Regions from separate parts of the Paeniglutamicibacter sp. NPDC012692 genome, predicted to be linked through region 4. Evidence: riboswitches for the same ligand, from Rfam matches in the RefSeq annotation. Region 4 holds a riboswitch; each other region holds the start of a gene.
The links. A riboswitch is a leader RNA that binds a small molecule or an ion and turns the genes downstream of it on or off. The one in region 4 is predicted to bind S-adenosylmethionine.

Region 1: another riboswitch for S-adenosylmethionine. It lies ahead of ACFY5D_RS18020 (bifunctional o-acetylhomoserine/o-acetylserine sulfhydrylase); the one in region 4 lies ahead of ACFY5D_RS13015 (O-acetylhomoserine aminocarboxypropyltransferase/cysteine synthase family protein).
Region 2: another riboswitch for S-adenosylmethionine. It lies ahead of ACFY5D_RS11330 (flavin reductase family protein); the one in region 4 lies ahead of ACFY5D_RS13015 (O-acetylhomoserine aminocarboxypropyltransferase/cysteine synthase family protein).
Region 3: another riboswitch for S-adenosylmethionine. It lies ahead of ACFY5D_RS20590 (hypothetical protein); the one in region 4 lies ahead of ACFY5D_RS13015 (O-acetylhomoserine aminocarboxypropyltransferase/cysteine synthase family protein).

Annotation. Positions count from the first base shown of each region.
Region 1 is NZ_JBIBDE010000006.1:43,466-49,110, forward strand. Features, by position in the region: gene ACFY5D_RS17995 (phosphotransferase family protein) at 1-349, opposite strand, end outside; gene ACFY5D_RS18000 (CPBP family intramembrane glutamic endopeptidase) at 458-1,231, shown strand; gene ACFY5D_RS18005 (hypothetical protein) at 1,371-1,664, shown strand; gene ACFY5D_RS18010 (hypothetical protein) at 1,763-2,008, shown strand; gene ACFY5D_RS18015 (VOC family protein) at 2,163-2,807, opposite strand; SAM riboswitch class IV at 2,977-3,092, shown strand; gene ACFY5D_RS18020 (bifunctional o-acetylhomoserine/o-acetylserine sulfhydrylase) at 3,166-4,512, shown strand; gene ACFY5D_RS18025 (homoserine O-acetyltransferase) at 4,515-5,645, shown strand, end outside.
Region 2 is NZ_JBIBDE010000002.1:692,376-698,020, reverse strand. Features, by position in the region: gene rpsR (30S ribosomal protein S18) at 1-95, shown strand, start outside; gene rplI (50S ribosomal protein L9) at 111-566, shown strand; SAM riboswitch class IV at 827-939, shown strand; gene ACFY5D_RS11330 (flavin reductase family protein) at 1,010-1,519, shown strand; gene ACFY5D_RS11325 (DUF1801 domain-containing protein) at 1,638-2,063, opposite strand; gene dnaB (replicative DNA helicase) at 2,577-3,950, shown strand; gene ACFY5D_RS11315 (SRPBCC family protein) at 4,036-4,473, opposite strand; gene ACFY5D_RS11310 (MFS transporter) at 4,596-5,645, shown strand, end outside.
Region 3 is NZ_JBIBDE010000008.1:108,507-114,151, forward strand. Features, by position in the region: gene ACFY5D_RS20585 (PDR/VanB family oxidoreductase) at 1-872, shown strand, start outside; gene ACFY5D_RS20590 (hypothetical protein) at 930-1,217, opposite strand; SAM riboswitch class IV at 1,239-1,367, opposite strand; gene ACFY5D_RS20595 (zinc-dependent alcohol dehydrogenase family protein) at 1,521-2,576, shown strand; gene ACFY5D_RS20600 (APC family permease) at 2,649-4,208, opposite strand; gene ACFY5D_RS20605 (agmatine/peptidylarginine deiminase) at 4,205-5,239, opposite strand; gene ACFY5D_RS20610 (TetR/AcrR family transcriptional regulator C-terminal domain-containing protein) at 5,452-5,645, shown strand, end outside.
Region 4 is NZ_JBIBDE010000003.1:203,484-209,128, reverse strand. Features, by position in the region: gene acs (acetate--CoA ligase) at 1-596, shown strand, start outside; gene ACFY5D_RS13035 (SDR family NAD(P)-dependent oxidoreductase) at 712-1,455, shown strand; gene ACFY5D_RS13030 (MarR family winged helix-turn-helix transcriptional regulator) at 1,460-1,933, shown strand; gene ACFY5D_RS13025 (methyltransferase domain-containing protein) at 1,930-2,577, opposite strand; gene ACFY5D_RS13020 (histidine phosphatase family protein) at 2,611-3,162, opposite strand; SAM riboswitch class I at 3,293-3,388, shown strand; gene ACFY5D_RS13015 (O-acetylhomoserine aminocarboxypropyltransferase/cysteine synthase family protein) at 3,557-4,930, shown strand; gene ACFY5D_RS13010 (CoA-binding protein) at 4,930-5,427, shown strand; gene ACFY5D_RS13005 (ArsR/SmtB family transcription factor) at 5,489-5,645, opposite strand, start outside.

The sequences.
Region 1 (5,645 bases), on a different contig from region 4:
CCGCCACCAGCCTCCGCAACGCCGCGGCATCACCCGTGTGCGGGGCATGTGCGCTTCCCGGGAGGTAACGCTGGACCACCGCGGAGCGGTCGCTGCCGTGCCACACGGGGGTCAGCGCCGTCGGCAGCTCGAAACCGAGCCGGGGCGCCAGAGCTTCCACGAGGTCCACCCGCCGCTGCATCTGCCGTCCGGCTTCAGGGGTGCGGCTGATCCGCAGCACCGCCTCGTTTTCGGCGACGAGTACCGCATGGAATTGGCCGCCCTCGTTGACATGGGCGGATTCCCAGTCGGGGCCCGAATAAAGGGATTGGGCGAGGGCAATTTCCTGTGGCAGAGGGTTCCGGATCACGGCACCATCCTTGCAGGTCAACCTCAAGGTGTTGCTACAGGTCGACGAAGTAGGATCGGGAACATGAATCAAAGGTCTGTGGAGCAAAGCCAACCCATCGAACCCGCGATGCCACCGGCCGGCAATCCGGAAGGCGCCTCGCGCAGGGCCCTGAAGGTCGAGCTGCTGATCGTGCTGGGCCTTTCCCTGGGGCAATCGGGCATCTACTCGATCGTGAACCTCATCGACAAGATGACCCGCGCACCCCTGGGTTCGCAGACGACGTCGCTGAACAACTCGCTGAACAAGCGCGAGTACTTCGACCTCACCTACCAACTCCTGGACATCTTCTTTGCCCTGGTGCCGGTCATGCTGGTGCTCTACCTGCTCTGGCGCTTGCCCGGCGGCAACCCCTTTGCCCGGCTGGGTTTTGACCTCGCGAAGCCATTCAGGGACCTGGGGTGGGGCGCCGGGCTGTTCCTGGCCATGGGCCTTGGAACGCTCGGTGTGTATGCGGCGGGCCGAGCGCTGGGGCTGACCACGATCATCGTCCCGGCCGCGCTCGACGACTATTGGTGGACCATTCCAGTCCTGGTCCTTTCGGCGGTCCGGCACGGGATCCTGGAAGAGGTCATCGTCGTGGGTTACCTCTTCGAGCGGCTGGGGCGTCTGGGCTGGGGCCAATGGCAGATCATTTTCACCAGCGCGGTGCTGCGCGGCAGCTACCACCTCTACCAGGGCATCGGTCCGTTTGTCGGCAACGTCGCGATGGGCGTCGTCTTCGGCTACGTGTATTCACGGAGGGGCCGTGTCATGCCGCTGGTCATCGCGCATGCGTTCCTGGACGTCGCCGGATTCGTCGGTTACGCGCTGCTTGGATCCGCTATCGGTGTCGGTTCCTAGAAACACGGTTTGATCACAGTATTTGTGATCACTTGTATGGGTCTGAGCCCTTGCTAGGCTGACGTGAAAGCCATTTTCGGTCAGCCCGCTACTTCCCGGACGAAAGCGACGCTCGGGAGTTCCTCGTCAGGAGAAGCACGTGCCCGCAGCCATGAGTTCACAAAGAATGTTTTGGGTTGGTTTGATTCTGGGCATCATCGGGCTTCTCTTTAACATCATTGTTTCGCCGATTTGGAATTGGCTGGCGATGAACCAGAATGACTTCGAACTGCCACTTGGCATGGCCGGCGCCGTTGTCTACGTGTTGCAACAAGGCACCTTCTACGGTGGCCTGTTCCTGTTTGTGGGGTCCTTTGTCGTCCGTTCGGCCGAGGCGGCCGTGGCCGGAATCCGCCAGGTACCGCAATCGCATCCCCACACGGAACAGGATTAGCGATCGCCGACCGGCGATCAGCCACAGGCCCCACCGAAGATGGAGAGAAGACGCCAATACTCATGAGTTCACGACAGATGTTGAGACTGGGACTGGCCATGGCCGCTGTTGGTGTGGTCTTTTCCTTTATGAGCAACGCCGTGATCCTGTGGCTGTATGACGCCGTTCCCATGGCCGGGGAAGTGATCGGAGGCGCCGTCTATGCGCTCCAACAGATTCTGTTTGTTGGCGGAATTTTCATGGCCATCGGCTCGATCGTGGTGCGGCACTTTGAGGTCTTGAGAGACGAAATGCAGCGAGTCGCCGGCGGGGGATTGGCCGGACCGGGGCAGAAACAGGGTTAAAGAACCGCGGGGGGGGGGGGGGGGGGGGGGGGGGGGGGGGGGGGGCGCGGCCCCCCGCCCCCCCCCCCCCCCGCGGGGGGGGGGGCCCCCCCCCCCCCCCCCCCCCCCCCCCCCCCCCCCCCCCCCGCGGTCGTTGGTTTGTTTGGGTGATTCCCTACAGCGTGATCGAACCCTTGGGGGTTTCGAAGGTGACCGAGAGGATTCCCGGCGTGCCGTTGGGTGCCTGCCAGTTGACCGTGACATCGCCGACCGGCAACTGCTCGGGCTGTCCGAGCCAGTCTGCGACGCGTTCGCTGGATCCGGCGATGCTGATCGACGAAATCTTGCCAACCGGGGTCAGTGCCTTCGACGGGTGCAGGTTCTCCGTCCCGTCATCCCAACGCAGCAGGTACGGGACCTGTGGATCGGCGATCAAGCCGTTGACGCCGATCTGGCGCCAGGTCAGTTCCTGTCCATCCGGGAACTTTCGGTTTCCCGGTACCGAGCTACGGCCCAGGCGTGCCTCGACCGGTGCCAGGTCATCAACAGCAACGCACCAGCCCATCCAGCCGCCGCCAAGTTCGGAACGGGCACGAACGGCCTGACCGAACGGTGCCTTGTCCGATGCGGGGTGGTTCAGTACCTCGACAACTTCGAGGTACTGGTCATTCTGCAACGGGAAGATGACATTGCGAGTACCAAATCGTGGGTGAATACCGCCCTTTACAGATTCGAGTCCAAGGGCCGCGCCGATCCGAGCGGCAGTTGCCGCGAGGCCGTCGGGTCCACAAGCGTAAGTTACATGGTCCAACCTCATCATGTGCCCATCATGGCACGATGTGATCTGGCTCTCGAGTTAGGGTTGCCTAACTTGAGTTTGGCTGGTGGTTTCATGGTCGGGATCGGGCCAGCGCCCCGCTACTTCCGGATTGTCACATTTTGAGATGTTCTTGCGCGCCCGCGTTTCCTTGCGCCAGACTGATTCACAAGGTCATGAGTTCCAGCAACAAGCCCCGGCTTGCTGGACGGCAACCCTCCACCGCGGTGGGGTGCCCCGGGTGAAGACCAGGCCCTGCGTCACAAGGACGCAGGACAAGCGCGGGCATGCCCCTATGTAGAATCCGACGCCACAGGTGTCGGCTACGGGCATACCCCTTGATTCCTCGAAGGGGAGAACGATGTCAAACGACTGGTCATTCGAAACTCGTCAGATCCACGTGGGCCAGGAGCCGGACGCCGCCACCGGCGCGCGGGCCCTGCCGATCTACCAAACCACCTCCTTTGTGTTCCCGACCGCGGAAAGCGCCGCCGCGCGCTTCGCGCTCCAGGAGCTGGAGCCTATCTACACGCGCATCGGCAACCCCACCCAGGACGCGGTTGAGCAGCGCATTGCCAGCCTCGAGGGTGGCGTCGGCGCACTGCTGCTGGCATCGGGCCAGGCAGCCACGACCTTCGCGATCCTGAACCTCGCAGAGGCCGGGGACCACATCGTGGCAAGCCCCAGCCTCTACGGCGGAACGCAGAACCTGTTCAAGCACACGCTGCGCAAGCTGGGTATCGAGGTCACCTTTGTTGCGGATCCCGACGACCTGGATGGCTGGCGTGCGGCGATCAAGCCAAACACCAAGGCCCTGTTCGGCGAAGTTGTCTCCAACCCTCGCCAGGACGTCCTGGACATCGAATCGATCTCGGCCATCGCCCACGAGGCAGGCGTGCCTTTGATCGTCGACAACACCCTTGCGACCCCGTACCTGGTGCGTCCCATCGAATGGGGTGCGGACATCGTGATCCACTCGGCCACCAAGTACCTCGGCGGCCACGGCACCGCGATCGCCGGCGTCATCGTGGACTCGGGCAACTTCGACTTCGCCGCCGATCCTGAGAAGTTCCCGGGCTTCAACACCCCGGACGAGTCCTACAACGGCCTGGTCTTCGGCCGCGACCTGGGTGTCAATGGCATCCTCGGCGCCAACCTCGCCTACATCCTCAAGGCCCGCGTTCAGCTGCTGCGCGACCTGGGTTCCGCCGTTTCCCCGTTCAATGCGTTCCTGATCGCCCAGGGCCTTGAGACGCTGTCGCTTCGCATCGAGCGCCACGTCTCCAACGCCGTGGAGGTCGCCAAGTGGCTCGAGGCGCAGCCGCAGGTCGAGTCGGTCAACTACGCCGGCATCGAGTCGAGCAAGTGGTTCGAACGCGGCCGCAAGTACGGCCCCAAGGGCATCGGTGCGATTGTTGCGTTCGAAATCTCCGGCGGCCTCGAGGCCGGCCAGGGATTCGTCGATGCGCTGAAGCTGCACTCCCACGTGGCGAACCTCGGCGACGTCCGCTCGTTGGTAGTCCACCCGGCCTCCACCACCCACGCACAGCTCACCGAGGACGAGCGGGTCGCCGCCGGCGTTACCCCGGGCCTGGTGCGCCTGAGCGTGGGTATTGAAAACATTGCCGACATCATTGCCGACCTCCGGGCCGGCTTTGAGGCAGTCGCCTCGCTCGCCGAGGTCGAACTGCAGGGCGTAACTCGTTGAGCGTGGAGACAGACGTGGTGCTTTACGACGCCGAAACTGCCCAGGCGTTGGGCTATGCCCCGGACGGGATCCTTCGGCACCTTCACACGGGTGAATACGCCTTCGAGACCGGCGGCGTTCTTCCTGACGTGGTGCTGGGCTTTGAAACGTGGGGGACGCTTAACGAAGACGCGTCCAACGCGGTTTACATTGCCCATGCGCTGACGGGGGATTCGCACGTTGCACGCGGACTCTCAACGGAGCCCGGCTGGTGGGACGGCTTTGTGGGCCCCGGAAAGACCGTGGACACCGACCGCTATTTTGTGGTCTCGGCAAACATGGTCGGCGGCTGCTCAGGATCCACCGGCCCGGCCAGCCTGGACCCGGACGGCAAGCCGTGGGGCTCGCGTTTCCCCTTCACCACCATCAAGGACTCCGTGCGCCTGGAAGCCCGCCTGGCCGATGCCCTGGGCATCAAGGTCTGGCACACGGTTCTCGGCGGTTCCATGGGCGGAGCCCGGGTGCTGGAATGGGCGGTTGAGTTCCCGGAACGCGTACGGAACTGCGTCGTGGTTGCGGCAACGGCGGAATCCTCGGCGGAACAGATCGCCTTTGCCCAGGCCCAGAGTGCGGCCATCCGCCTGGACCCGGACTTTGCCGGCGGCGACTACTACGCCAACGACAATGTCCCCTCGGCTGGGCTCGGCCTGGCCCGCAGGATCGCGCACATCACCTACCGTGCCGAACCCGAACTCGAGGTGCGGTTCGGCCGTACCGCACAGGCGGGGGAGGCTCCGGTTGGCTCTGCGAGCCTGGACCGCGGGCGCTACCAGGTGGAGAGCTACTTGGACCACCAGGCCAGCAAGCTGGTTGGTCGTTTCGACGCCAACAGCTACCTGGTGTTGACCGAGGCCTTGATGAGCCACGATGTGGGCCGCGGGCACGGTTCCGTGCAGGAGGCTCTGGCGCGGCTTGGTTCGGTGAACTTCTTCGTATCCGCGGTTGATTCCGATCGCCTGTACTGGCCTGAGCAGTCGGAACGCCTGGCGAAGTCCCTGCCGAACCCGGTGGAGGTCCGCTACATCACGTCGCCGATCGGGCACGACGGTTTCCTCACCGAAATCGAACAGCTCGGTGAAGCGCTTGCGGAACAG
Region 2 (5,645 bases), on a different contig from region 4:
GCGTTTCCGTTCAGGAACAGCGCAAGATCGCACAGGCCATCAAGAACGCGCGTGAAGTAGCCTTGCTGCCTTACTCCGGCGCTGGCCGCGGCTAAGGAAGGTATACAAACATGGCAAAGCTCATTCTGACCCACGAAGTTACCGGCCTCGGTGCCGCAGGCGACATCGTTGAGGTGAAGAACGGTTACGCACGTAACTACCTTCTCCCGCGTTCGTTCGCCATCACCTGGACCCCGGGCGGTGAGAAGCAGGTTGAGTCGATCAAGGCCGCCCGTGCTGCTCGCGCCGTTGCGTCCTTGGAAGAAGCACAGGCACTCGCCGCCGCTATCTCCGCCAAGCCGGTCAAGCTGACCGTCAAGGCCGGCGCTACCGGTCGCCTCTTCGGCACCGTCAAGACCGACGACATCGCCAAGGCTGTTGCAGCCGCCGGCGTTGGCGCGATCGACAAGCGCAACATCGAGATCAACGATCACATCAAGTCGACGGGTAACTACTCGGCTACCGTGCGTCTGCACACCGATGTATCCGCGACCATCTCGCTGGTAGTCGTAGCCGCAAAGAAGTAATTCTCTGCGGATTCATCGTCCCCCGGGACGATAGCGATGAGGACCTCACCTTCGGGTGGGGTCCTCATCGCTTTAACGGGTCGTGTGGACGTGACCCATGGGGGATTGGGCATCGTCCGGGGGGTGCGGCCGCACAGTATCGACAACTGGCGGCCAAAAGCGAGTGTTGTTCGCAGAATCTTCGATTCTTACTCTTCGTGAACCAATGTGTCGAAACAATCTTTGACTGAAGCTAAACTTTTCTCCTAACGTTAGTCATGAATCAAGAGTGTCAACGCAAAAGCCCTGGCTTGTTGACCGGCAACCCTCTCACGGTAGTGGGGTGCTCCAGGTGACGATTCGGCCCGCGGAACCCCGGGGGCAAGTACCGCACACCTTTGATGGCCTGTTGCGCTTTGGCGCACACCCGAATCAAGGTGGGCACCAAGCCGAAGGACCGAGCCATGACTCTTGCGACAGACCTAACCCCCGACACCTTGCGCAACGTTTTCGCCCAGCATCCCTCGGGTGTTGCCGCACTGTGCGCCATCGTCGACGGCGAGCCGCAAGGAATCGTCGCTTCGTCTTTCACCGTCGGCGTTTCGATGGATCCGCCGCTGGTGATGTTCGCGGTCCAGAACACGTCGCGTACGTGGCCCCTCGTTCGATCCAATGCCCGCATCGGGGTATCCGTGCTCAGCGAAAAGAACGAGGGCGTTTGCCGCCAGATCGCTTCCAAGACCGGGGACCGCTTCGCGGGGCTCCGCCTGGATTCCACCGACGAGGGCGCCCTGCTGCTCCACGATGCAAGCTTGTGGCTCGACTGCTCTGTTGAGCAGGAGATTCCGGCGGGCGACCACCACGTCGTCCTGCTGCGCGTGCACGGCCACCAAACGAGCAATGAAACAAATTCCCCGCTGGTCTTCCACGGATCCGCATTCCGCCGCCTGGAAACCGAACAGCTCGTCTCCTAGGCGCTATCCCGGAGGCACGCGAGCCTGCTTGGCCATGATCCACCACGAGAGCCGGATCATGGCCCGGCAGGTTCTGTCTTTTGCGGGGTGGGCCGCGAGGCAGGTGCCGTCCGTTCGCCTAGGAGGGGTCGTGGACGACTTCCATCATGTGGCGGTACCCGTGCCGCGCCAATTCCGTGAGTACGCCAAAGTCGACGTCAGCAAGCTTGTTGACATACAGGCATGCGGCACCTCGCTTGTGCTTGCCTAGCTTGGCCAGGAGCTCTTCGGATTCCGGCGCGACGGTCAGACCGTAGAGGGCCAGATTCGTCGATCGGGGCGAGAACCCGATCGCGCCGGCGTCCCCTTCCCTGCCTGAATCGTATTTGTAGTGGTAAGTTCCGAAGCCGATGATCGTCGGTCCCCACATGGTCGCAGGCTGCCCGGAGACTTCCTCCATCATTTCCAGCAACACCTGCGCGTCCGCGCGCCGAGTGGGGTGGGCAACGGAGGCGATGAACTCATGTGGATCAACGCGGGTGGGGGCGGTTTTGTTGGCGGCCATGCGAGCCAGTATTGCAGTGCCGTAGGCGCTCATCAACCTCGTTAATCCCCAGAATCCCCAGAGCCCTGTGGATAGCTGTGGATAGTTTGTGGGTAACCGCGGAATGCGTTGGGGATTAACCCCGGAATCTCGGGGTTTTTATGTGTATAACCAAGATTTTCGCCCCGAGAATCTGTGGATAACTACTTTCTGTCCACAGGTGTGTAAATGCATAGCGCCTAGTCAGACGGCTTTTGTTGATAAAAATCGCCGGTAATCCACAATGTTCTCCCCAGACTGTGCACACAACACGCCGCAAGGTGCACAGGTTATGCACAGCCCCTGTGGATAACGATGTTGGGTTTGAGTCAAATGAGGTCTAAGGTGACAATGTTCCCCACCTATTTCCACAGGCTTACGGTGTCTCTTCGCACACGTGAGATTGGACGTACCAAAAGGTCGGCCGACCCTGCGACACTGAAGTAGGTAATGACGCGGAAAACTGGGAACCCGCGAAGCTTGAAGGGAAAACCCGTGTCGCTAGCGAACATCGAAACCAATTCTGAATCCGGCGAGTCAGCCTACGGCCGCACGCCGCCGCAGGATCTTGTGGCCGAACAAAGCGTGCTCGGCGGCATGATGCTCTCCAAGGACGCCATCGCGGACTGCGTGGAAGTCCTGCGGGGACTCGATTTCTACCGCCCGGCGCACGAGGCCATCTACGAAGCGATCATCGACCTGTACGGCCGCGGCGAACCCGCCGACGCAGTGACGGTCTCCGACCTATTGACCAAGCGCGGGGAAATCACCCGCATTGGCGGCCCGGCCTACCTGCACACCCTGATCCAGTCCGTCCCGACGGCTGCCAACGCGGGCTTCTACGCCGAGATCGTTCGTGAGCGTGCCGTCTTGCGCCGTCTGGTCGACGCCGGAACCAAGATCGTCCAGCTTGGCTACTCGCAGGACGGCGAGGTCGACGCAATCGTCAACGAGGCCCAGGCCGAGGTCTACAAGGTCGCCGAACGACGCACCGCGGAGGACTATGTCCCGCTGCGCGACATCATTGAGGGCACCGTCGACGAAATCGAATCGGCGGGCTCCCGGGGCGAGGGCATGACCGGTGTGCCCACCGGATTCTACGAACTCGATGAGCTGACCCAGGGCCTGCACGGCGGTCAGATGATCGTCATCGCAGCCCGCCCGGCTGTCGGCAAGTCCACGTTCGCATTGGACTTCGCCCGGTCGGCAGCTATCAAGAACAACATGACCGCTGTTTTCTTCTCCCTGGAAATGGGCCGAAACGAAATTGCCATGCGTCTGCTGTCCGCAGAGGCCAGCATTGCGCTGCAGGACCTGCGCAAGGGAACCATCAAGGACGAGCAGTGGTCGAAGATCGCCACCACCATGGGGCGGCTCAACGACGCACCGCTGTTCATCGATGATTCGCCGAACATGTCGCTGATGGAAATCCGCGCAAAGTGCCGTCGCCTGAAGCAGAAGCACGACCTCAAGCTGGTGGTCTTGGACTACCTGCAGCTGATGAGCTCGGGCAAGCGCGTTGAATCGCGCCAGCAGGAAGTCTCCGAGTTCTCGCGTGCGCTGAAGCTGCTCGCCAAGGAACTCGATGTGCCGGTTATTGCGTTGTCGCAGCTGAACCGTGGTTCCGAACAGCGTACGGACAAGAAGCCGATGGTTTCCGACCTTCGCGAATCCGGATCGATCGAGCAGGACGCCGACATGGTCATTCTGCTTCACCGTGAAGACATTTACGACAAGGAGTCGGCGCGTGCCGGCGAAGCCGACGTGATCGTGGCAAAGCACCGTAACGGTCCGACCAAGACCATGGTGGTCGCCTTCCAGGGCCACTACTCGCGCTTCAACAACATGGCGCAAGAGGGCGGGATGTAACCGTCCCCAACACTGCGGTGCGGCCTTCCCGATGTCAGGGAAGGCCGCACCATTGCGTTAAGCGGCAGCCATGCTTCCGGCTTACCTACGCTTGCGCCTCGGCAAACGACTTGAACTCATTCATAGTCTTCAAGTTCTGCTTCGGGAACATCGAGCCGAAGAGCAGCCCGACGATCTTCATGAACCCGGAGAATTCGAAGGTATTGTGCGCGACCCAGCGGGTCGCTGTTCCGTCCACGTCGTGGAACTCGTTCTTGCAGATGTTGTGGACGCCTTTGGCATCATAGGTTCCGTCGAATGCATCGGGCAGCTCGCGTCGGGTGACCGTCTCGACCATTTCCATGGTGCCCCTGCCCTGCTTGTAGAGCAGCCTTGAGGTTGCACCGGGTTCCCCGGGCGTGCCGGAGACCGCCTCGAAGGAGAGCAACCCCGTCTGCCAGAGTTTCAGGTTTTCCGGGTCGTCGAAGAGCTCGATGAACCTGCTGCGCGGGACGTTGACGGTTATTTCGTTGGTGAACTCCATGCACGAAACCCTACCTGCGGTCACCCCCGAATGGACGTGAATTCACCCCCGAAAAACATTGCTGACAAGACTCTCCGCAGGTCGATGCAATGCGGGAAACGGGCAGGCTTTAAGCTCTAATCATGACCTCGTCTGCTCCCGGATCCGGCGCGAATGTGCCGCTGGGCCTTTTCGCTCCCCAATACCGCTGGATCACCGTGGGAATGTTCTCCCTGGTGTTCCTTGTCGCCTTCGAATCCCTGGCCGTCACGACGGTCATGCCGCTGGTCAGCAAGGATCTGAACGGCGCGGCCATGTACGCGCTGGCCTTCGCGGCACCCATGGCAAGCGGCGTCATCGGCATGGTGGCCGCGGGTGGCTGGTCCGACCGGAAGGGACCGACGGGTCCGCTCTACGTTTCCTCGATCGTGTTCATTGTCGGCCTGCTGCTGTGCGGCCTGGCGCCGAGCATGCAGGCGCTGGTGGTGGGACGCCTGGTCCAGGGGCTCGGCGGCGGTGCCATCACCGTGGCGCTGTACGTGGTGGTGGCAAGGGTCTACGTTCCGCGCCTGCATCCGAAGATCTTCGCCGCATTTGCCGCGGCCTGGGTCATCCCGTCGCTGATCGGCCCGTTTGCGGCCGGGCTTGCCGCGCAAACCGTCAGCTGGCGTTGGGTGTTCCTCGGCGTCGTCGGGCTGGTGCTGCTGGCCATGGCCGCGGTGGTGCCGTCGCTGCGCGGGCTCGGCGGCGGGGAGAAGCCGGAGGGCAAGATCGCCTGGCTTCCGCTGGGCTGGGCGGCCCTGGCTGCGGCCGCGGTCCTGGCCATGAACCTGCTTGCCGACGTCCCCTCGGTGGGGACCTGGCTGATGCTGCTGTCCCTGGCGGTGGTGCTGGTGGCGGTGCGCCCGCTGTTCCCGCGCAAGACCCTGAGCGCGGGGCGGGGCCTGCCGACCACGATCCTGGTTCGCGGGCTGGCCGCGGCAGCGTTCTTCGGCACCGAGGTGTACCTGCCGTACCTGCTGATGGACCGCTACGCGCTCACGCCGGCGGTGGCTGGCCTGGCGTTGACCGGTGGCGCGATCTTCTGGTCGCTGGGATCCGCGGTCCAGGGCCGCATGGGGGAGACCCTGGGCAACGAACGGGCCATGCTCATCGGCTCGGTGCTCGGCGTGGCGGCAATCGTCCTGGTCCTG
Region 3 (5,645 bases), on a different contig from region 4:
ACCCGGCCGGCCTGGCCCTGCCGGCATGGAGCCCCGGCTCGCACATCGACGTGCTGCTCCCCAACGGGTTGCTGCGCCAGTATTCGCTGTGTTCGGCGCCGGGCGATGCCCGCTGGCGGCTCGGCGTGCTGCGCGAACCCGCGGGGCGCGGCGGCTCTGCCTACATCCATGAAGACCTGCGCCCCGGCGCACGGGTCAAGGTGCGGCACCCGCGCAACAACTTCGAGCTGGCCCCGGCGCCCGAGTACCTGTTCATCGCCGGCGGCATCGGCATCACCCCCATCCTGCCCATGCTGCGCGCAGCCGAGGAATCCGGTGTGCCGTGGCGGCTGGTCTATCTGGGGCGCAGCCGCAGCTCCATGGCGTTCACCGAGGAGCTGGCCGCCTACGGAAACAAGGTGCACCTGCACGCCGACGACGAGTCCGGGTTCTACCCGCTTCCGGAACTGCTCGGGGACCCCTCGGCCGCCTTCCATGCCTACGTGTGCGGCCCGGGCCCGCTGCTCGATTTCATTTCCGGCCTCGCCGCCGACTGGCAGGATTCGTCCCGCTACAGGTTCGAGCGCTTTGTCGCCGACCCGGCCGCGAGCGCGCCGGCGGCAGGGGACCACGAGTTCACGGTGGAGACCACCCAGGGACTGGAGGTGAAGGTGCCGGTGGGCACCAGCATCCTCAGCGCCCTGGAGCAGGTGGGCGTCCGGGTCCTGAATTCCTGCCGCGAAGGAATCTGCGGCACCTGCGAAACACCGGTGGTGTCCGGGGAGGTCGACCACCGCGACTCGCTGCTCAGCGACGAGGAGCGCGAGGCCGGGGACACCATGATGATCTGCGTTTCACGCTGCAAGGGCAAACGACTGGTCCTGGACATCTAGGAGCAGGCGGCCCGGTTGCGCGGCTGGCGGTCCAGCACGGCCGGGGGTCCTGGAACGTCAGTCGCGCAACCTGAAGAACGAGGTTCCGGCCGCGGTGAAGGCGCCGGGCAGCAGCAGGATGGAAAGTTCCGGGTTGAACTGCACCTCCGTCGGCCCGCGTCCGTCCAGCGCTGAGGCGAGCTTTTCCGGGGCGAGCGCCTCCAGCAGCCATTCGGACGGTCCGGCGCCCAGCTGCAGGAGACCGGTTCCTGGGTCGTAATCGAGCCAGGCGGTGATCCAATCGCCGGCAAAGCGCGGCAGGGGATTGGCTGTGGTTGCGGGTGCTGCATACGTGTTGTGGGACATGGGTGTCACGGTCCTTGAAGCTGGTTGTCCTTGCCCTGCCGCAGGTGTGCGTGCGAAGGCCGCTTCGTCATCCGAACCACCCGCCGTACAACAATGGGGTTGGTACCTGGTCAGTCGGAGCTTTGCCATAAGCAACCAGAATTCGTGAAGCTGTTCCAACCATACGTGGGTGAACGGACAATTAGCCACCGCGGGGTCAGGAACCGCAACAATCCGTCATCGGGTCGCAGTGCAGCCTGCACCCGGCCGGGAGGCATAGGCTGGGAAGAATAGAAATCCAACCCCAGCTTCCGGAGGTACACCATGCGCGCCACACTGATCCACGGACCGCGGGACATCCGCGTCGAAGACTGCCCCGACCCGGTGCTGCTCGCCGACACCGACGCGCTGGTCAAGGTCACCGCCGCCTGCGTGTGCGGGTCCGACCTGTGGCCTTACCGCGGGGTCAACGAGATCCCGAAGCCGCGGCGCATCGGCCATGAATTCATCGGCGTCGTCACCGCTGCCGGGGACAAGGTGGCAACGCTGAAGGTCGGGGACTTCGTGGTGGCCCCCTGGGCCAACAGCTGTGGAACCTGCCCGCCGTGCCGAAATGGCGTCCAGGTGGCCTGCGAGCACCGCGCAGTCTGGGGCGGGAACGACGAAAACGGCCTGCCGGTGGACGGCGGCCAGGGCGAGGCCGTGCGCGTCCCCAACGCCGACGGCACCCTGGTGCCGGTCCCCGGAGTCACGGAGCCGGACGAGGCGCTTGCCAAGTCGCTGCTCGCGCTCTCGGACGTGATGGGCACCGGACACCATGCCGCGCTCGGGGCCAAGGTGGCACCCGGCCGCAGCGTTGTGGTGGTCGGCGACGGAGCCGTGGGCCTGAGCGGGGTGCTGGCCGCCAAGCGACTGGGCGCCACCCGGATCATCGCCATGTCCAGGCATGCAGACAGGGCGGAGCTGGCCCGCGAATTCGGGGCCACCGATGTGGTCGCCGAACGCGGGAAGGAAGCCGCCGCGAAGGTGCGCGAGCTGCTCGGGGGAGTGCTTGCCGACTCGGTCCTCGAATGCGTGGGCACCGAAGAGTCCCTGGGCCAGGCGCTGGCCTGCACCAGGCCGGGCGGCGCAATCGGCTTCGTCGGAGTTCCGCACGGGGAAAACCCGCTGCCGCTCTACGAGCTCTTCTCCAAGAACATCACGGTGGCCGGCGGGGCCGCCAGCACCCGGGCCTACCTGCCCGCGCTGCTGGAAGACGTGCTGGCCGGGAAGATCAATCCCGGGCTGGTCTTCGATACCGTGATGCCCCTGGAACAGACGCCGGAAGCCTACCGGGCCATGGACGAGCGCCGCTCCATCAAGGTCATGCTGGTGCCGTAGGACGCACAGGGGGCCGGCACTGACAGGAATCGTATCCCCGCCAATGCCGGCCCCCTGTCGTGGCTGTCTGTTCTATGCGTTCTCGTGGCTGCGCTCGGAGGCCGGAGCGCGCTTCGGAAGGCTGCGTCCCGCGAAGAACTCGGGCCGGCGCACGGCCGCGCCCACCAGGAACAGCGCGCCCAGGGCGATGATGCCCACGCCGATGACAAACACCAGCCCGATGCCGAAGATCTCCGATCCCGATCCGTAGGACGGATCCCAGGAATCGACAGCGGTCTGGATGAAGACCGCAACCAGTGCGATGCCGCCCAGCAACGGGGCCAGCAGGCGCAGCAGGAAGTTGCGCAGCGAGTCCAGTGCGGTGTGCCTGAAGTACCAGACGCAGGCCAGCGCCGTGATTCCGTAGTAGAAGCAGATCATCATGCCCAGCGCCAGGATGGTGTCGTTCAGGACGTTGTTGCTCAACACCCGCATCAGCGCGTAGAAGCCGGCCGAGACGCCGCCGGCGACGATCGTGGCGAAGGCGGGTGACTTGAACTTGTTGACGGAGCCGAACCGCTTGGGCAGGGCGCCGTGGTGCGCGATCGCGAGCAGCGAGCGGGCCGGGGAGATCATGGTGGACTGCAGCGACGCGGCGCAGGAGGACAGCACCGCCAGCGAGAGCAGGATCGCGAACGGGCCCATGACCGGCGTCGCAATGGCGGTGAAGACGTTAGCGGAGTTCTCCGGATTGCGCAGGCCCAGCCCGGTGTCCCCGACGCCGGCGAACATCACCGTGGCGATGGAACCGACCAGGTAGATCGCGAGCACGCCGATGGCAGTCAGAGCCGCGGCCATGCCGGAGGTCTTCTCGCCGTTCTTGGTTTCCTCGGTCATGGTCAGGCACACGTCCCAGCCCCAGAAGGCAAAGATCGACAGGCTCAGGCCAACCGCGAAGGCGGAGAAGGAATCGATGTGCATCGGGTTGAACCAGGAGGCGTCGAAGGCCAGGTGCCCCGGCTGGCCGGCCGCCTTGGAGAAGGCTCCGACGGCAAACCAGGCGAGCACGACCAGCTGGAATCCCACCAGGACGTACTGGACCAGACGCGTGGTGGTCAGCCCGCGGCAGGCGATGAAGACCGCCGCGCCGACGAAGGCCAGGCAGGTGAGGATGTTGATCGCGTTGTTGCCGGCCAGGTCGGCCAGGGCGGGGTTGCCCGTGGCCTGGGCCAGGAACAGGTAGAAGAAATCCACCGCCACGCCTGCGAGGTTGGAGAGCACGATGATGTTGGCCGCCAGCAGGCCCCAGCCGCCCAGCCAGCCCAGGGCCGGGCCAAAGGCCTGGCTCACCCAGGTGAAGGTGGTGCCGGAGTCGGGGGTGTCCGCGTTCAGTTCCCGGTAGGCCAGGGCGACCAGGAACATCGGGATGAAGCCGATGATGAAGATGGCCGGCAGCTGGGTGCCGATGGCCTGGACCGTGGGGCCCAGCGAGGAGGTCAGCACGTAGGCCGGGGCGATGGTGGAGATGCCGATCATGACCGCGGCGAAGAGCCCCAGCTGGCCGGACGCCAGTCCCTTGCCGCGGACCGGGCCCGTGGCCGACGAGGGCGCCTGGGTGTTTGCGGACGCTTGTTTCAGCGTGGACTGGCTCATGACTCGTCGTCCTTTGCGGCTGGTTCCTGCTGGGTGATGCAGTGGATTCCGCCGCCGCGGGCGAAGAGTTCGCGGGCGTCGACGCCGACGACCTTGCGTCCCGGGTAGGCGTCGGCCAGCACGGCCAGCGCCTTTTCGTCGTTGGGGTCGTTGAACGTGCAGGCGACGACGCCGCCGTTGACGACCAGGTGGTTGATGTAGCTGTAGTCGACGAAGCCTTCCTCGTCGCGCAGCGTGGCCGGGGCGGGTACCTCGATGACGTTGAACGGGCGTCCGGCGGCGTCGGTGGCCCCGTTGAAGGAGGCGATGATTTCGCGGCTGACGGCGTGGTCGGGGTGTTCCGGGTTGTGCTGGGTGTGGACGAGGACGTTTCCGGGGGAGGGGATGGTTGCAACGATGTCGACGTGGCCGCGGGTGCCGAATTCTTCGGAGTCGCGGCTTAGGCCGCGGGGCAGCCAGTGGACCTTGGTGGCCCCGAGGGTGCGGGCGAACTCGGCCTCGACCTCTTCCTTGGTGATCCCGGGGTTGCGTCCGGCGTCCAGCTGGACGGTTTCGGTGGCCAGCACCGTGCCCTCGCCGTCGACGTGGATGCCGCCTCCCTCGTTGACCAGTGCCGAGGCGATGCGCTGGACGCCGGCCCATTCGGCGACCTGCGCGCCAATCTTCGAGTCCTTGTCCCAGGCCGCCCAGTCCTGGGCGCCCCAGCCGTTGAAGACCCAGTCGACGGCGGCAAGTTCCCCGGCGTCGTTGGTGACGAAGGTCGGGCCGATGTCGCGCATCCACGCGTCGTTGAGTTCCGCGGTGCGGATTTCGATGCTCCCGTCGAGGTAGTCCGCCGCGATCGCGGTGTCGGCGGGATCCACGACCATGACCACGGGAGCGAACTCGGCCACTGCGTGGGCAACGTTGGCCCAGGTGGAGCGGGCCGCGTGGGCCTCTGCGTCGGTCTCGCCGAGGGTGTAGCCCTCGTGGGGGAATGCCATCCAGACGCGCTTCTGCGCCGAGGTTTCTGCGGGCATGGTCCAGCTCATGGTGTTGCTCCTGCGGATGTGTGCTGCCTGAACGGGAGTGTCTTGGCCGTGCCGCGTCCCGCCCGGATGCACCGGGGCGGGAGCCTCCTGTCACAGTAAATGAATGTCGTTCGTTTTAGTATGGTGCCTTGCGTCACGTTGCGCAAGGGCTAAAACGAACTTCATTCGTTAGACTCGGGTCAAGCGCACAACAACCCAGGGAGTCTTCTTCGATGGCACGACCCAGCAGCCCGAAACTTTCGGCACCGGCCATTGCCGCGGCGGCACTAGAGATCGTGGACGCCCACGGGGAATTCACGATTCCGCGCCTGGCCAAGGTCATGGGCGTGAGCCCGTCGTCGCTCTACAACCACGTCTCGTCGAAGGACGACATCATCGAGATGATGCGCGGACAGGCCATGGGGGA
Region 4 (5,645 bases):
AGGGCAACATCGTGCTGACCAAGACCGGCCCGGCCATGGCCCGCACCGTGTGGGGAAACCCGGAGCGCTACTACACCTCCTACTGGGAAAAGTACGCCGAGCAGGGCTGGTTCCTGGCAGGCGACGGCGCACGCTTCGACGACGACGGGGACATCTGGATCCTCGGGCGCACCGACGACGTGATCAACATTTCCGGGCACCGGCTTTCCACCATCGAGATCGAGTCCGCGCTTGTCACCCACCCGGCCGTGGTTGAGGCGGGGGTATGCCCCACTGCCGACGCAAAGACCGGGCACGCGGCAACGGCCTTCGTGGTGCCCTTCGACAAGAGCCTCGTCGGGACCTCGTTGCCCTACGAGGCGCTGGCCAGGCAGCAGTCGCTCCTTGCGGAGCTGCGCAACCACGTTGCCCGTCAGATCGGCCCGATCGCCAAGCCGCGCGACATCGTCTTCGTGCCCGACGTGCCCAAGACCCGATCGGGCAAGATCATGCGGCGGCTGCTGACCCAGCTCTTCGAGGGAAGCACCCTCGGGGACACCACCAGCCTGCAAAACGAACCCTGCATCGCGCAGATCAAGGAGATCTGCGAGGGCTGACCTGCCGGTGCCGGGGCACGACCGCCCCGGCACCCCGCCCGGACCGCTGGCTCTTTCCGGCCCCTCGCACATATACTGTCCAAAAGACAGCATATTGTTCCCCGGGAGGATAGCCATGACTTTTGAGAACCAGGTCGCGCTCGTGACGGCCGCCGGTGCCGGAATCGGCCGTGCCATCGCCCTGCGCCTTGCCGCCGACGGCGCAGCCGTTGTCGTCTCGGACGTCAACGACGGGGCCGGCGCGGAAACCGTTGCCCTCATCGAGGCCGCCGGCGGGCGCGCCGTCTACAAGCACGCAAACGTCGCCGACGCGGCAGAGGTCGGGTCGCTGGTGCCCTTTGCCGTCGAATCGTTCGGCCGGCTGGACATGGCGGTCAACAACGCCGGAATCGGCGCCATGCCCAAGCCGATCCAGGACGTCGGGGTCGAGGAATGGGACCGCGTCATCAACGTGACCCTGCGCGGCACCTTCCTGGCCATGCAGTCGCAGGTTTCGCACTTCACGGCCCAGGGCCGTGGCTCGATCGTCAACATCGCCTCGCTCGCAGGCATCAGCGCCACCCCGCAGCTGACCCCGTACGGCGCCGCAAAGCACGGCGTCGTCTCGCTGACCCGCAGCGTTGCCAAGGAAAACGCGGCCCTGGGCATCCGCGTCAACGCGGTGGCCCCCGGCGCCATCGAGACCGCCGCACTCGCTTCCTTGCCGGTCGAGGCCAAGGACGGCTACGCCGCGGAGATCCCCATGAAGCGACTCGGCCAGCCGGAGGAGATCGCCAACGCGACCGCATTCCTCCTCTCGGAGCAGGCCAGCTTCATCACCGGCGTCGTTTTGCCCGTCGACGGCGGGACCGAGGCCTAAGTCCATGGAAAACGCCCCCGAAAATTCCGCACTGATCAACATGCTGCAAAGCATCATGTCCCAATGGACATCCCCCGACTTCATGACGGCCGTCGCCGCCCGCGAGGGTGTCCACCTGGATCCCGCGTCGATTGTCGCCGTGACGATCCTGGGCTCCTACGGGCCGCAGCGACCGTCGGCGCTGGCCGCCCGCATGGTCACCGGGGCATCAAACATCTCCAAGATCGCCGCCCGCCTGCAGGAGGCCGGCCTGGTGGAAAAACTGGCGGACCCCAAGGATTCCAGGGCGTCACGGCTTGCCCTGACCGCCGCCGGAACGGACACCGCCGCAGCCTTGGTACGCTCGGGAAATTCGCTGGCCACCGACCTGGTCGGCGAATGGTCTGCCGGGGATCGCGACGACCTGCTGCGCCTGCTGACCCGCTTTGAGGTCGAGACCAAGCGCATGGCCGCGGAATTCAGGCAAGATCGCCCCTAGCGCGAAATGACCACATAGGCCATGGCGCCCTCGTGGCTCACGGAGACGTTGCCGATCCCGGCATCCAGCGCCGACTCGTAGAGCTCGCCCGGTGTGCGGATTTCGGCAATGTCCCCGTGGGACTTGAGCAGCTTCAGGTAGGCGTTGGACCGGGCCGAACCCCGGACGAGCGAGGCCAGATACAGGGTCCCGTGATCCCGGAGCTGCGCACCCAGCCCGGCGAAGACCTTTCCGAGATCCGGGACCAGGTGCAACAGGCCCAGGCCCAAAACGGTTTCGAAGCGCCGCCCGTCGGTCGGCGAAAGCATGTCCCGACACTCGAGGGTGATGCGTCCCGGCACTTCCCCGCCGGCGGCCCGGCGAATTGAATCGCCGGCGACCTCAAGCATCGGCGCGCTCAGGTCCACAAGTGTCGTGGGGCGCCGGCTGGCAACATGCAGGAGCGCCGTGGCCCTGGCCGTCCCCACGGCCACCTCGAGCAGCGGGCCGTCGCCCGAGCCGATGGCCCTCGCCGCAAAGGCCGCGTACTGGTCCGGGCGGGTGCCCCAGAAGACCCTGTTGTAGGTCGGGGACCCAAGCATTGCGTCATAGGCCCGCGCCCGGCGCGCATAGAATCCGCGGTCGCCAAAGAAGTTTTCGCTCACCCCACCATCGTGCGGCCGGGGGCAGTGATCGCGCTAGTGCGTGGGGGCTGCGGCATGGCGCCGCAGCAAGGGGATATCGACCTCGAGAATCTGCCCGTTGCGCATGATCGGCGTCTTGCGTCCCGGAACCAGCGCATCGACGGTCAGCCGGATCAGCGTTCCATGGGCAACCACGATGATGCGCTTGCCTTCGTGGCGCTCCAGCAGGTCGCAGAGCGCCCGGATGCCTCGCGCGGCCACGGCTTCCTCTGGTTCCGCCGAGCGCAGCAGCACGTCGATTTCCTCGCGCGGCAGGTCATAGACCACGCGTCCCTCGGCGTTTCCGTAGTGACGCTCCCGGAGTCCGTCGATTTTTTCGGTCAGGGCCAGGCCAAGGTTCTGCCCAATGAGTTCCGCGGTTTCCGCCGCACGGCCCAGGGTCGACGACGCAAGGACATCCCAGCTCGAGCCGGCCAATTCCTGGCCCGCGACATGGGCCTGTTCGCGGCCCACATCGTTCAACGGAATATCCGTTTGGCCCTGGAGACGGCCCTCGGCATTCCAGGCTGTTTCTCCGTGACGGACCAAAACCAACGTTGCACTCATGCCCACAAGCCTAGCCCGGCATAATCCCGGCCATCGGGGCGGCGCAGATTCTTCGATTTTCGTCTCAGCATTCGCAACCTAAGCTCACAATCTTTGGCTGTTGGTCGATTTCTTGCCACAATGGATCAACACCCCATCCCGAGCGGCCGAGAGATCTGGTTCCATGACGCCGCAGCAACCTTTCACACTCCGGTGAACAAGGTGCTACCGCCAGAAACGATGGAGAGCGCGTAAGCAATCTTCGGTGCTGAACCCCTAGAGGGTCCTTGCGGACCCTGTCCTGGGCGAACCGGCACCGCATTGACCCGGGAGAAGCACCACCCCAGCCCCACAGGCGAGGGCCGTCCGTACCCCGGGCGGCCGTTGCCACATACGCAAGGAGTCAGCCACCCTCATGGCCGAACATCAATTTGGATTCCGCACGCGCGCACTGCATGCCGGCGGCACCCCGGATGCCGAGCACGGTTCCCGTGCCGTCCCGATCTACCAGACCACCTCGTTTGTCTTCAAGGACTCCGACGATGCCGCGAACCTCTTCGCGCTGCAGAAGTACGGAAACATCTACTCGCGCATCGGCAACCCGACGGTTGCGGCCTTCGAGGAACGTATCGCCTCGCTCGAGGGCGGCATCGGCGCCGTCGCCACCGGCTCCGGCATGGCGGCCGAATTCATCACCTTCGCGGCGCTGGCAGGCGCGGGCGACCACATCGTTGCCTCCTCCAAGCTCTACGGCGGAACCATCACCCAGCTCGACGTGACCCTGCGCCGCTTCGGCGTCGAGACCACGTTCGTCGATTCCACCGACCCTGCCGAATTCGCCGCGGCGATCCGCGAGAACACCAAGGCCGTCTACACCGAGGTCGTCGCGAACCCGTCCGGCGACATCGCCGATCTCAAGGGCCTGGCCGAGGTTGCCCACGCCGCCGGCCTGCCGCTGGTCGTCGACTCCACGCTGACTCCCCCGTACCTGTTGCGCCCCATCGAGCACGGCGCCGACATCGTGATCCACTCGGCCACCAAGTTCCTCGGCGGCCACGGCACCACCCTCGGCGGCGTCGTCGTCGAAGCCGGTACGTTCAACTGGGGCAACGGCAAGTTCCCGTCCATGACCGAACCCGTGGCCTCCTACGGCAACGTCTCGTGGTGGGACAACTTCGGCGAGTACGGCTTCCTGACCAAGCTGCGCAGCGAGCAGCTGCGCGACATCGGACCGGCGCTTCCGGCCCAGTCCGCGTTCCAGCTCCTGCAGGGCGTCGAGACCCTGCCGCAGCGCATGGATTCGCACCTGGCCAACGCCAAGGCCGTGGCCGAATGGCTGGATAACGACCCGCGCATTTCCTACGTGAACTACGCAGGCCTGCCGTCCCACCCGCACCACGAGCGCGCCAAGGAACTACTCCCGCTGGGTGTCGGTTCGGTCTTCAGCTTCGGCATCAACGGCGGCCGTGCCGCCGGCACCGCCTTCATCGAGGCGCTGCAGCTTGCCAGCCACCTGGCCAACATCGGCGACGTGCGCACCTTGGTGCTGCACCCGGCCTCCACCACCCACCAGCAGCTCACCGCCGACCAGCTGGTCGCGGCGGGCGTGCCGGAGGACCTGATCCGCTTCTCCGTGGGACTCGAGGACCTCGAAGACATCCTCTGGGACCTGGACCAGGCCCTGACCGCCTCCCAGCAGGTGCTCGACGCACCCGCCGAGGAAGTTTACGACGGGGCCGCGTGCTCCATCGACGCGGCACGCGCCGCCGCCACGACGGGAGCCAAGTAATGACCGCCACCGAAGCCCGCACCTGGGTCGGCCCGAACGCCACCGAACGCCTGGACATCCTGCGGAACACCAAGTCGATTGCGCTGGTCGGAGCCTCCAACAAGCCGTCGCGCGCGTCCTACTTCGTGGCGACCTACCTGCTGTCCAGCTCCAAGTACAAGGTCTACTTCGTGAACCCGGTGCTCGACGAGATCCTGGGCCAGCCGGTCTACAAGTCGCTTGCCGACCTGCCGGAGACCCCGGACATGGTCGAGGTCTTCCGCAAGCACGACGACCTGCCCGGCGTGCTTGACGAGTCGATCGCCGTCGGGGCGAAGACCCTCTGGCTGCAGCTTGGTTCCTGGCACGAGGAGGTCGCGGCCAAGGCCGAGGCCAACGGCCTGGACGTGGTCATGGACCGCTGCGTGAAGATCGAGCACGCCCGCTTCCACGGCGGCCTGCGCCTGGCAGGCTTCAACACCGGCGTGATTTCTTCCAAGCGCCAGCTGCTGGCATAGCCGGCAACTGCTTCTTTTAGGGGTGTGCCCGGCCAATGCGGCCGGGCACACCCCTAAACATTTAATCCTGGGCAAGTCCCGGAAGGTCCTCGCGGGCCATCATCGTGGTGAGGTGCCACAACCTGCGGTCACTCCCATCGTCGGCGTTGCGCAGGCTTTCCCGCTTGGCTTCTCCAACGACGTCCATGATCCGGTTCTCAAGAACCTTCACCTCATCG